One region of the Herbaspirillum hiltneri N3 genome, then DNA from elsewhere that is predicted to be linked to it. Evidence: predicted binding sites of a transcription regulator. Region 1 holds the regulator's gene; each other region holds the start of a gene.

Region 1 (4,394 bases):
GCGGCATGTCGCCACAGGCCGGTAAAAATAAAAAAGCCAGGCGAACCCGGCTTCTTTATCAAAACAGATGGAACGACTTGGCGTGATGAATTACGCGTGGTCGCCCGCAACAGCAACAGTCACGTCAACCACGACGTCGGTGTGCAGAGCAACCGAAACAGCGTGCTCGCCAACGATCTTCAGAGGACCTTGTGGCAGACGAACTTGCGCCTTTTCGACCGGGAAACCTTGCTTTGTCAGCGCATCAGCGATGTCAAAGTTGGTCACGGAACCGAACAGACGACCGTCAACGCCGGACTTCTGGGTGATCTTGACTGTCAGGCCGGTGAGCTTTTCGCCTTGGGCTTGTGCTGCTGCCAGCTTTTCAGCGGCGGCCTTTTCCAGCTCGGCGCGCTTCGCTTCGAATTCGGCGATGGCGGTTGCTGTGGCGCGGCGCGCCATGCGTTGCGGGATCAGGAAGTTACGTGCGTAACCGTCCTTGACGCGGACGACTTCGCCCAGACCACCGAGATTAACGACTTTTTCCAACAGAATGACTTGCATGTTTTTCTCCTATATCTCGTCGTCAATTACGCGTTGTGCAGATCTGTGTATGGCAGCAACGCGAGGTAGCGTGCGCGCTTGATCGCAGTGTCAACTTGACGCTGATAGTGTGCCTTGGTGCCGGTCAGACGTGCTGGCATGATCTTGCCGTTTTCTTGCACGAAATCCTTCAGGGTGTCGACGTCTTTGTAATCGACTTGCTCAACACCTGCTGCTGTGAAACGGCAGAATTTTTTGCGCTTGAACAGCGGGTTTTGCTGTTGGCGTTTTTGCTTCAACTTGCTTTTATCGAACTTTTTACCGAATGCCATTTTGCGGCTCCTGATATCTAAAAATTGAGTGGTTCTAAACTACAGATTCAAAATCAACGATGTGAAACACGAGGCTTTTGCTGTTGCGATTCCTGCGCGCCATGAAGCCACTGAACTTGAGCATCTCGCCGAGACCGGCCTGATTGAGCCGGCCTGAAATTTCACCTGCAGCGAATGCAGTGATTTCAAACTCGACCAACCTCTTGATGCCTGCTTCCGTCTGTTCCGACTGGTGCTGCAACTTCGCAGTCACTACCGGGATGCCGGCCGGGGTGTAACGTATGACGTCACGCTCGGCGATACTGGCAACAAACTGAAAGTGATTCACGCTCCCTGGTGCTTTTCTATCGCGATATCAGCAATCAGGCCGCTGGTGCTTCTGCGCGATTGCTCTTTGCGGCGTCTTCTTTCTGGACAGCCTTCAGGATTGGCGAAGGACCGGTTTCGGCCTTCTTCAACTTGACTGTCAGATGACGCAACACTGCATCGTTGAACTTGAAGCCGGTTTCGATTTCGGCCAGAGTTTCGCCGTCAACTTCGATATTCAGGCAAACGTAGTGTGCTTTTGCCAGTTTTTGGATTTGGTACGCCAATTGACGACGGCCCCAATCTTCGACACGGTGAATCTTGCCGCCGCGTGCAGTAACGATGCCCTTGTAACGCTCGATCATCGCTGGAACTTGCTCGCTTTGGTCCGGATGGACGATAAATACGATTTCATAATGACGCATGTAGACTCCTTTATGGACTGATTAACAAATCGCCCACCTCGGCGTCAAGACGAGTGTGGGAAGAGGAAAGCCCGCAATCATATAACAGAATGTCAAAAACCTCAATGCTTTCAGGCATTTGCCGTGGGCCCGGGCCCACAAATCAGAAAACGGCCGATGACATGATTTCAATATTGCAGATTGACACTGCTTTATAACTGTATAAAAATACAGACTGTTTATGCAACCAGCATAACTTCCCCCGAAAGCCGACATGCTCAAACTGACCGCTCGCCAGGAACAGATTCTGAATCTGATCAAAGATGCCATCGAAAATACCGGCTTCCCGCCGACGCGGGCAGAGATCGCCAACGAGCTCGGCTTCCGCTCCGCCAACGCCGCCGAAGAACATTTGCAGGCACTGGCGCGCAAAGGCGCCATTGAGATTTCACCAGGCACCTCGCGCGGCATCCGCCTGCGCGATGGATCGGCCGGCAATCCGGGCCGCCAGATGGCCCTGCCGCACCCGGCGCTCATGCAGCTGTCGCTGCCGCTGGTAGGCCGCGTCGCCGCCGGTTCGCCGATCCTGGCGCAAGAACATATCGAAAGCAATTACAACGTCGATCCGGCGCTGTTCTCGGCCAAACCGGACTATTTGCTGAAAGTGCGCGGCATGTCGATGCGCGATGCGGGCATACTGGACGGCGACTTGCTGGCGGTGAAAAAGGCCGATCAGGCGCGCAACGGGCAGATCGTCGTGGCGCGAATAGGCGACGACGTCACCGTCAAGCGCTATCGCAAGACCGGCTCCCTGATTGAACTGCTGCCGGAAAATCCCGACTTCAAGGTGATCAAGGTCTCTTCCGAGGAAGAAAACTTCGCTCTGGAAGGCTTGGCCGTGGGCTTGCTGCGCAGCTGGAACTGATCCCGCCTCGAGCCCCACACAAACTAAAGCCCGCTAAATCGCGGGCTTTTTTTACGTCTGTTTGCCGGATCGAAACCGGAATTGCATCATATGATACGTATAGCTTATTGCGACCGGGCAGCTCAATTCGCATTCGCAGCCCGCTCGTGCAACAGCATAACTATTCAATCCGGTAAGGAATCACAATGTCAACGCGTAGCAGCAACAAGCCCGCCCACAAGAATGCTCAACCCAATGTCAAAGATCTCCTCGCCGTAAGAGAATGCCTGGGCTTGCTGGACGACCACAAGGTCGCCGAAGCGAAAGTATTGTGCGCTCAGGTACTCAAGCGCGCGCCCAATCTGGTCTATGCCAATCATGCCTGGGGTCTGATCGCCATGCATGAGAACGACTATGTCGCCGCAGAGGCTGCCCTGCGTAAAGCAGTAGCTGCAGATCCGACCAATTCGGAATACGTCGCCAATTTGGCCACCTCCGTTCTCAAGCAGGATCGCATCGATGATTCGATCGCGCTGTACGACGAAGCCATCAAGCTCAACACAGACAACAAGGACGCGCGCATCGGCCTGGCCAACGCGCTGCATGAAAAAAACGATCCGGACGCCTCGATTGCCTACTTCGAGGATGCCGTCAAACGCAACCCGGACGCACCAGGCCCGCTGTCCCATCTGGGCAAAGCCCTGATCGATGCCAAGCAATACAAGGAAGCGATCGAGGTTTTGCTCAAAGCGCTGCAGCTGCAGATCAACTTTGCGCCGGCGCACACCAACCTGGGCATCGCCTTCCAGGAAATGGGCATGCTCAAGGATGCCCTTGAATGCCACAAGACCTCGCTGTTGCTGGATCCGACCGACATTTACGCCCAGAACAAGATTGCCGACACGTATATCAAGCAAAAAGACTACGACAAGGCCCACGAGCACTACCAGCGGGTCATCGAATTGGCGCCCAAGGACCCGAACAGCTACGCGAAGCTTGCCTCCAGCCTGTTTTCCACCCAGGACCGCTATGAAGACGCGATGGCGCTGTTCCGCAAGGCACTCGAAGTGGACCCCAAGCATCCGTTGACGCTGAATAACATTGGAGCAACCATGTATGACTATGGCGAAACGGTGTCTTCGCTGCAGTTTTTCCACGATGCGCTGGCGCTCAAGCCCAACTATCTGACCGCCCAGCACAACCTTGCATTAGGGCAATTACTGGCGGGCGATCTGAAGGAAGGCTGGGCAAATCACGAAAGCCGCCTTGAAGTCAAGGAACGCAGCTATGTTTACAAGCTGATTCACAAGCTTTTCGGAATGATCCCGAAATGGGACGGCAAATCTTCGTTGAAGGGCAAATATATCCTGCTGATGCACGAACAAGGCTTCGGCGACAGCATTCAGTTCGTGCGCTACGTCCACTTGCTGCTGGCGCAAGGCGCCCGCGTGGCGCTACACGTCAAGGATCCGCTTGCTCGCCTGTTCCGTAGCGTATCCGACCAAGTGACCCTGGTGCGCGAGACAGATCCGTTGCCCAAGTGCGATTGCGCCTACGTACTGATGAGCTTGCCGCATGCGCTGGGCACAGATAGCGTGGAGGACATTCCCTCCTATCCGTATTATCTGTCAGCCGATCCGCAGGACATCAAGACCTGGAAAGAGAAAATCGACATGCTCGCGGGCAACACCAGCGATTTGCGGGTCGGCTTCGTCTGGGCCGGCAATCCTGAGCACGGCAATGATCGGAAACGTTCGATTCCGCTCGACATCTTTGCCCCGCTATTTAATACGCCTGGCGTGCAGTTCTTTTCCATCCAGAAAGGACTTGCCACGCCGGAGTTGGCTAAACTTCCTAAAGAACTGCCTGTATACAATATAGGTGACTCGTTCAACGACTTTGCCGACACTGCGGCGGCAATGGCCA
Region 2 (4,394 bases), 670 kb from region 1:
CGCCGACCATCCGCTGGTGCAGCTCAATCTCGTCGAAGCGCCGATGGATACGCTCCCGCTCCAGGTCAGCAACGGCAGCCTCGACCTCGCCTTCATCCGGCCGCCGGTACCCTGTCCGGCCGACGTCACTTTCCTCACCTTGCTACAGGACGATTTTGTCGTGGCGCTGCCTGAGGACTCACCGCTGGCGGAGCACGAAACCGTGCCGGCGGTCGCCCTCGCCTCGGCGAACTTCGTCTTGCCGGAGCAGGCTTCTGGCACCATGGAAGTGGCCCGGCGCGGACGCTTCGTACCGCGCACGCTGCCCAACCCGGGCGGACTGGTGGCGGTGGTGACGCTGGTGTCCCTGGGTCAGGGCGTGGCGATTGTCCCGGCGTCGGTGATGCAACGCGTGAACATGCCCGGCGTGACGTATCGGCAAATCGAGGGGAAGATCATTCCGGGAGCCATCGCGCTGGCTTCGCGCAAGCATGAAAAATCTCCCGTGGTGCGCGCTTTCCTGAAACAGCTGAAATCGCGTCAGGCTGACAGGTAGCGCGTTACGGTCGACGGCAGGCGTCCCGGCAAGCCGCTGTGGACGCTGCTGTCGTGGAAGCGATAAGCGCCCTTGCCGGCTTTCTTGGCGGCGTACATGGCGGCGTCCGCCTTGGACAGCAACTCGTCGACGGTATGACCGTCGTCGGGATACAGCGCGATACCGATGCTCAGGCTGGTGCCGACTTCGTGGCCGCCGAGGTTGAGGTACGGCGCGCCGACGGTCTTGATCAATTTGTCGGCGATGTCGGCGATCTGGCTTTGATACTTGATGTCGGACAGCAAGACCACGAACTCGTCGCCGCCCAGGCGCGCCACCAGATCGTATTCGCGCAGGCTGGCGCACAGGCGCTGCGCCACGGCTTTCAGCAGCAGGTCGCCCACCGCGTGGCCGAGCGTATCGTTGATCGGCTTGAAGCCATCGAGATCAATGAAGAACAACGCGTACAGATTGGGGCTGCGCTTGGCGCGCGACAATTCGGCGCCGGCCAGTTCGCTGAACAGCATGCGGTTGGGAATCCCGGTCAGGTAGTCATGCGAGGCCAGCTGGTAGGCGCGCGTCTTTTCCTTTTCGAGCTGCTCGATGAGACAGATCTTTTCACGCTCCGAACGCGCCAGGCGCTCGTACAGCTTCTTGCGATGATAGGAAATGCCGATCAGGATCAGCGTCAATGTCACCACCGCGATGGAAATGACGATGGCGTAGCGCACGTATTCGTAGTGTGATCGCGTCAGGTCCGAAACGATGGCGTCGGGATCGATGGTCACGCTCACGCTGAGCGGATAGGCGCTCAGCTTTTGCAGGTTCGTGACGCTGGAGGCGGAAGTGAATGCGGCGCTGTTGTCGCCCACCAGCAACCTGCGGTCGTTGAGTGCAACCAACGGCGCACCCGTGCCGCCATTGACCGCGATGAGATAGCCATCGCCGATCTGCTGGTAATCGTGGAGGAAGCGTCCCAAGTCGAGTATCGCAACCAGATAGCCGCGCGCGCCGCTCTTCGGCGCCTGCAATGCGATCAGCATCGGCATGCGCCAGTTATGGCTGTCGGTCTTGCCGAACAAAATCGTGCCGGCTTCAGGCGCTTCCGCACCGGCAGCCGCTTGCGGGTAGGCGCGTTCCAGCAGCCGCGCGAATTCGCTTTCTTCGGGAAGTCCGGCGGAGGAATAGCGCAGCCGCATCTGCGCGTCGAACACGGCGGCGCGGACATAGGCGCTGTCGCCGTTGAACAGCAGGCCCAGATACTCGGCCGCGCTCGCGTCGCCGTCGAGGACTTTGCTGCCGACGGCGGCATATTGCCCGGCACGGCTGAGGCGGTCATTGAGATTGGCGGCCATGATGGCAGCCATGTTGTGGCTTTCGGAGGAGGCGCTTTCCACGGCCAGCTTCTTTTCGCTGGCGACGTGCGTCATGGTGATGCCCCAGATGACCACCAGCACCAAAGAGGACAGCAGCACGAAGCAGGCGGACAGGCCCCAGCCATCCTGAATCAGGATCCTGGGCCATTTTGCCTTGAATGAAAATCCGCGCCGCAATTTACCTCCGTAAATGCCTGGGGTTGGAAAGTACCGGTGCGTCCTTGTAGCCATCGCTGCAGGAAACAAATGCAAGCGAAATGCAAGCGGCATGCCCGCCAAACCATTGTAGACACAAACCACGCCGTGGTCTGTCACCCGAATGGACTAGCCCCGCCATAAAAACAACGAGCAGCCTGTGAGAGTGCCGGGCAGCAAGAATGTTCCTGCGGCGGCGCGCTTGATGTGTGTTACAGGAACGGAGCTACCCCCTGGCGCCCGCAGTGCAGACGGGCGTGCACGACCGCACGCCGCGTTGCAGAGGGCCTGTGCGGAAGATTGATCAGACGCTGTAAGTGACCGTGCGTATCGGCTGTTGCTGGCCAATCGGCATGATGGTTTGCAGGGCGTCGAACTCCGCCAGGATCAGCTCGGCCTGGTAGCAATGCGTGTTGGCGGATTTGAGGGCGTTGCGGAAAGCCTTGAGGGTGGCCGGCTTCGGTACGCCGCCGCGCCCCTTGTTGGCGCGCACGGCGTCGGCAACAATATCGGAGAGCAACGCGTCGGCGCAATTTTGCGCTTCCTTGAGCTGCACCAAACAATCGAGCAAAGCGAGAGTCTTATCCATGGCAGCACCTCAGAGGAAAGTTGTTGAAGGGAAATTCTAACCAAACGTTTATGGCTTGCACAAGCACTTCCTGCACCAAACCTGCAATATCATGAGTAGCTTGGAAGCCGCGCCAGTTCTGGCATTGCAGCATAATCACGGATTCGCGTCGCGAGCAACCAGACCAGTATAGGCAGCCGTTCGGAAGAATCCATTGTCGGTCTTTCATCACTTTGAAAATCATTTTTCCCGGACCGGAATCGTGTCCCGGGAAGCGCCCTTTTTGCGCCCTCTTCACGTCCCCTTTTTTGTAACGGCCGCCGGAGACTGTATAAAAAACCAGTAAAATAACTTCTTTTTTGCCGCCGCCTCAAGGCTCAGGATGAACGTCGACTATCTGGAGAAACTCAACCCCGAACAACGTCAGGCGGTGGAATTCGGCATCACGCCGGGCCAACCGGCGGCGCCCCCTGCCCGTCCCTTGCTGGTGATTGCCGGCGCCGGTTCGGGCAAGACCAATACGCTGGCGCACCGGGTCGCCCATTTGATCGTAAATGGCGCCGATCCACGCCGCATTTTGCTGATGACTTTTTCACGCCGCGCCGCCGCAGAAATGACGCGCCGCGTCCAGCGCATCTGCGGCGAAGCGCTCGGGGCCAACGGCCGCATCATGGCCGATGCATTGTCCTGGGCCGGCACCTTCCACGGCATCGGCGCGCAGATCCTGCGCGAATATGCGGATCAGATCGGACTCGATCCCAATTTCTCCATCCACGACCGCGAAGATTCGGCCGACCTCATGAATCTGGTGCGGCATGAACTGGGCTTGTCCAGGACCGAAAAACGCTTCCCGCTCAAGGCGACCTGCCTGGCGATCTACTCGCGCGTAGTGAATTCCGAAGCGCCGCTGGACAGCATCCTGCACAAGGTTTTTCCGTGGTGTGCGGAATGGGAGGCGCAGCTGCGCACGCTGTTCGGCGCCTATGTCGAAGCCAAGCAGGCGCACAACGTGCTCGACTACGACGACCTGCTGCTGTACTGGGCGCAGACCATCGGCGAACGCGTGCTGGCAGACGACATCGGCGCGCGCTTCGATCACGTGCTGGTGGATGAATACCAGGACACCAACCGCCTGCAATCGTCGATCCTGCTGGCGCTGAAACCGGACGGCCGGGGCCTCACGGTGGTCGGCGACGACGCCCAGGCGATCTACTCGTTCCGTGCCGCGACGGTGCGCAACATCCTCGACTTTCCGCGCGCCTTCGATCCGCCGGCCGACATCGTCACGCTCGATCGCAACTACCGCTCGACGCAGCCGATCCTGGCCGCGGCCAACAGCGTGATTGACAAGGCGCTGGAACGCTTCACCAAGAACCTCTGGACCGAGCGCGTCTCCGACCACAAGCCGCAGCTGGTATCGGTGCGCGACGAAGCCGACCAGGCGCGCTACATCGTCGAACGCATACTTGAGAACCGCGAAGCCGGCAGCACGCTGAAGGATCAGGCGGTGCTGTTCCGCGCCTCCGACCACAGCGGTCCGCTTGAAATCGAACTGGTGCGCCGGAACATTCCCTTCGTCAAATTCGGCGGTCTCAAATTCCTCGACAGCGCGCACGTCAAGGACATGCTGGCGATGCTGCGCTTCGTGCAAAATCCGCGTGACCGCGTGGCCGGATTCCGTCTGATGCAGTTGCTGCCCGGCGTCGGTCCGGGTTCGGCGCAAAAGGTGCTGGACGCCATG
Region 3 (4,394 bases), 1.3 Mb from region 1:
TACCAGCATCAGTGCTACCAGCGAAGTGCCGACGATGATGTAGCCCACGGTATCGAAATGCTGCAGCTTGCCGTCCACGCCGAACGACACGATGTGCCCGGCGATGAGCGAGGCGATGCCGCCCGACAGTTGCTGGATGGACGCGCTGATGGCGTTGAAGGAGCCGCGCTGGGTCGGTGCCGGCACCGACGACACCAGCGCCTGGAACGGGATCATGCGCGAGAAAATCCCGAGGAACAGCACCACGTTCACCACGATGATCACCGGCATGGTGATGCGGCCGAGGTGGGTGTAGACCAGCACCATGATCATCGACAGGCAGGTGCCGAACAGGAATACGCGAAACTTGCCGACGCGGTCGGCGGCGCGGCCGATCAGCGGGCCGAACACGATGGTGCACAGGCCGGTGATCAGGTACACGGTGGGCAGATGCGCGATGTCGATACCGAGGTTGGCCACCAGGTAGGCGCTGCTGAACGGCATCAGCATGAAGCCGCCGGTCATCAGCAAGGCCGTCGTGGCAAAGGCGATCAGGTAGCGCGGCTCGGTCACGGTGTGGAACAGATGCATCCACGCGGTGTGTTCCTGCTTGAGCTTGAGATGCTCGGCCACCGGCTGCAATTTCCAGAACACGATGAGGCCGCCGACCAGGCCCATGCCGGCCATGGCGATGAAGGGGATGTGCCAGTTCCAGCGGCTCGACAGATACAGGCCGATCGGAATGCCGAGCACCTGGCTCGCCGCGAACGCGGTCTGGATCATGCCCATCACGCGGCCGCGCATTTGCAGCGGGAACAGGTCGGTCGAGATCGCCAGCACGATGGAACCGATCACGCCGCCGAACAGGCCGGTGACGATGCGCGCGATCAGCAGGCTTTCAAAGGTCTGCGCCAGGCCGCACCACAGCGTGCCGATGATGAAGCCGGTATAGAAAAACAGCAGCAGTTTCTTGCGGTCGAAGCGGTCGGCGAAGCCGGCAGTGAGCAGTCCGGAGGCGCCGGCGCTGAAGGCATAGGCGGACACCACGAGGCCGAATTGCTGCGGCGTGATCTGCATGTCCGGCATGATCAGCGCGCCCAGCGGCGACATCAGCATGAAGTCGAGGATCACGGCGAATTGCAGGAAGGCCAGCACGCCGACGACGAATTTTTGGTAAGGGGAAAACTGTAAAGGAGCAGCAGGAGTTGCAGGGGTTGCAGGAGTCATGTTCTTTTCTTTCTTGATGGGGCGGGCGTGTATGCGCCGCCATATTGCATGTGCCGGTCGACCGGCGCGTGAGCGGGGTTCAATCGGCAAATCGACGGCAGCCACGGTGGGAGCGTGGGGCCGGAACCCGGGTCGGGTAGCGATGGGCAGGATGAAGACGGATCATGAGGGAAAATATTGTAGCCGAGACGAGAAATATTTCGCAGCGCCATGAGACGCCACGTATGCATGCCGCAACAAGCATGACACGATTACAATGCGTAGCTCCCTGATGGAAGGCAAGAACCGCACATGACTGCACTGAACGACATCCACGCCGCGATTTGGAAAGCGCTCGCCACCGGCGCCGGTCCGCAACGTTCGCCGTTGACAATGTGGCAAGCCGCGACCAATGGCATCGGCGAGGCCGCCGGCATGCCGCAGGTGCGTACCGTGGTGCTGCGCGATGCGGACCAGACGGGCGGCGCAATCTCTTTCCACACCGACGTGCGCTCGGCCAAGGTCGCTCAGTTGCGCGCCGATCCGCGCATTGCCCTGACCGGACTCGACCTCGGCAACTTGCTGCAGATCCGGCTCGAAGGCCGTGCGCAGATCTGTGCCGATGAGGCCGAACGGCGCGCCGTCTGGAACGCCGCGCGGCAGCATACACTGATTCTGTACCGCACGCCGTTTGCGCCGGGGACGCCGCTCGGCACGCCCGAAGCGGGCCATGTCGACGCACGGGGCGATGATGATGGTGATGGCGACGGCTATGCGAATTTTTGCGTGGTCCGTGTCGTGCTGGACCGGCTCGAGTACCTCGACATCTCGCCCGATGGCCACCGGCGCGCGGTATTTCGCCGCGACGACGGCTGGCATGGCGCCTGGATTGCTCCTTGATGGTCTCATCATTTCTTTTCGGTAACGCCGATTTTTGAGGAATCGCGCATCTCGGGTTGACTAAGCGGAGCTGGCAATATACTGTATATAAACACAGTATTCAATGCCTTATGCCTTCGCCCTTCATTAACATTATTGATAGTCCCCAAAGCATCCACAACTCCCTCTGGCTCGCGTCGCAGTTGGCGCAGGGCGGCGCGCGCTGCATCGATACCGGCTTTGCCGGCTTGTCGGCGGAGTTGCCGGGGCGCGGCTGGCCGGTCGGGGCGCTGATCGACTTGCTGTTGCAGCAACCGGGCGCGGGCGAATTGCGCTTGCTCGGTCCCGCCTTGAAAGCGCTGGCGCCGCGCCGCATTGCGCTGGTGCAGACGCCGCACGCGCCACAAGCCATCGGCTGGCGCCAGCTCGGCGTCGACGTCGAGCGCCTGCTGTCGGTGCGCGCCGCCACCAGCGCCGACGCCGCCTGGGCCGCCGAACAGATCCTGAAGTCTGACAGTTGCGCGGTGCTGCTGTTCTGGCAGCGCCATCTGCGCAAGGAGAGCGTGCGCCGGCTGCATCTGGCGGCGCAGGGCGGCAATACCTTGTTCGTCATGCTGCGTCCGCTCAGCTGCGCCCAGGATGCCTCGCCGGCGCCGTTGCGGCTGTCGCTGATGGCCGCTGCGGGCGGCGTCGATATCGGTTTCGTCAAGCGGCGCGGTCCGCAGCGCGACACTCCCTTGTTTGTATCACTGCCATCTCTGAATCTTTTGCATCATGCGTCTGTGGATCGCCGTACACCTGCCCCTGTTGCCGCTGGAAGTGTTTTATCCGAACTGGTCGGATGAGACCGCCGCGGTCGTGCTGGAGCACACCCGCGTCATGGCGGCGTCGCAGTCGGCCTGCGACGCCGGCGTGCACTACGGCATGCGCCGCGGCGGCGTGCTGGCCTTGCTGCCGCGCGCCCACATGCACGAGCGCGCCATCGAGCGCGAAGCGCAGACGCTGTCCGGCGCCGCCACCGCGCTGCTGCAATACACGCCGCAGGCCGCCTTCAGCGACGACGCCACCATCGTGCTCGACATCGGCGCGAGCCTGCGCCTGTTCGGCGGCATCCGCGCGTTATGCCGGCGCGTGCACGGCACCGTGCGCCGGCTCGGCCTGACCGCCGCCATCAGCTGCGCGCCGACGGCAGCCGGCGCCGCCTTGCTGGCGCGTCATCGCCATTTGTCCGGCCATCGTCATCCGCGCACCTTGAGTACGCCGCGGCTGCAGCACCGCCTTGATCGCTTGCCGGTCGATGCTTTGCCGGCGACGCTGCCGTATCTTGATTGGCTGAAGGGCGTCGGCTGCCGCAACCTGGCCGACTTGCGCCGTCTGCCGCGCGCAGGTTTGCAGCGGCGCGGCGACACCCGCATGCTGGATGCGCTCGATTGCGCCTACGGCGAAGCACCGGAACTGCATGCCTGGATAGAGACGCCGCCGAGCTTCCGCCAGCGCATCGAACTCACCGAGCGCATCGAACATGCCGACGCCGCGCAGCACACCGTGCAAGCCTTGCTGGCGCAGCTGTGCGGCTGGCTCACAGCGCGCCAGCTGGCGGTCACGCAGGTATGCGTGCAGCTGGAACACGAACGCGGCCGCCAGGCCGTCGCGCCGACCGTGATCGAACTCGCGCTGGCCGAACCGGCCTGGCAGGATGCACACCTGGTCCGCCTGCTCAAGGAGCGGCTGGCGCAACTCGAGATCAGTGCGCCCATCATCGCCGTGGTGCTCGAGGCTGCGCGCACCGAAGCGATGGCGCCGGCCAGCGAGAGCCTGTTTCCCGAGCCGGGCGGTGCGCCGGAGGATTACAAGCGCCTGCTCGAATTGCTGGTGGCGCGGCTGGGCGCCGAACACGTGCTGCAGCCGTCGCCGCTGGCCGACTACCGGCCGGAGCAGGCCAACCGCTGGGTGTCCGTGATGGAACCTGCTGCGCCGCTCGAGGCGCGCCCGCTGCCGCCGCGTCCGGGCTGGCTGCTGGAAAAACCGGTAGCCCTGGTCATGCGCCAGCACCGGCCGTATTACGGTTCGCGCCTGCGCCCGGTATCGCCGCCCGAACGCATCGAAGCCGGCTGGTGGAACGGCCTGCTGGTCACGCGCGACTATTACATCGCTGCAGGCGCCGACCATTGCCATTACTGGATCTACCGCGAGCGTATCGGCGACGTCGACGGCGTCGAACCGCATTGGTATCTGCACGGCGTGTTCGGCTGAGGGAGGCGCGCCATGCTTGAGACGCCGACGAAAATTCCTGATTACGCCGAACTGTTCTGTCTGTCCAACTTCAGCTT

Evidence for each region. Region 1 encodes LexA, which represses DNA repair genes until DNA is damaged. Its sites were predicted from a motif close to ACTGTATNNNNATACAGT; they were not measured.
Region 2: a site for LexA is predicted at 2,980-2,997, ahead of F506_RS13395 (ATP-dependent helicase). Genes of this name have one in related genera too.
Region 3: a site for LexA is predicted at 2,166-2,183, ahead of imuA (translesion DNA synthesis-associated protein ImuA). Genes of this name have one in related genera too.

The regions. Positions count from the first base shown of each region.
Region 1 covers NZ_CP011409.1:2,286,188-2,290,581, reverse strand. Annotated here, with positions in the region: gene rplI (50S ribosomal protein L9) at 91-543, opposite strand; gene rpsR (30S ribosomal protein S18) at 570-854, opposite strand; gene priB (primosomal replication protein N) at 889-1,182, opposite strand; gene rpsF (30S ribosomal protein S6) at 1,217-1,585, opposite strand; gene lexA (transcriptional repressor LexA) at 1,839-2,489, shown strand; gene F506_RS10395 (tetratricopeptide repeat protein) at 2,675-4,394, shown strand, end outside.
Region 2 covers NZ_CP011409.1:2,957,318-2,961,711, forward strand. Annotated here, with positions in the region: gene F506_RS13380 (LysR family transcriptional regulator) at 1-535, shown strand, start outside; gene F506_RS13385 (GGDEF domain-containing protein) at 520-2,067, opposite strand; gene F506_RS13390 (hypothetical protein) at 2,390-2,674, opposite strand; gene F506_RS13395 (ATP-dependent helicase) at 3,036-4,394, shown strand, end outside.
Region 3 covers NZ_CP011409.1:3,613,461-3,617,854, reverse strand. Annotated here, with positions in the region: gene F506_RS16505 (MFS transporter) at 1-1,206, opposite strand, end outside; gene F506_RS16500 (pyridoxamine 5'-phosphate oxidase family protein) at 1,498-2,085, shown strand; gene imuA (translesion DNA synthesis-associated protein ImuA) at 2,196-2,909, shown strand; gene F506_RS16490 (Y-family DNA polymerase) at 2,839-4,317, shown strand; gene F506_RS16485 (error-prone DNA polymerase) at 4,330-4,394, shown strand, end outside.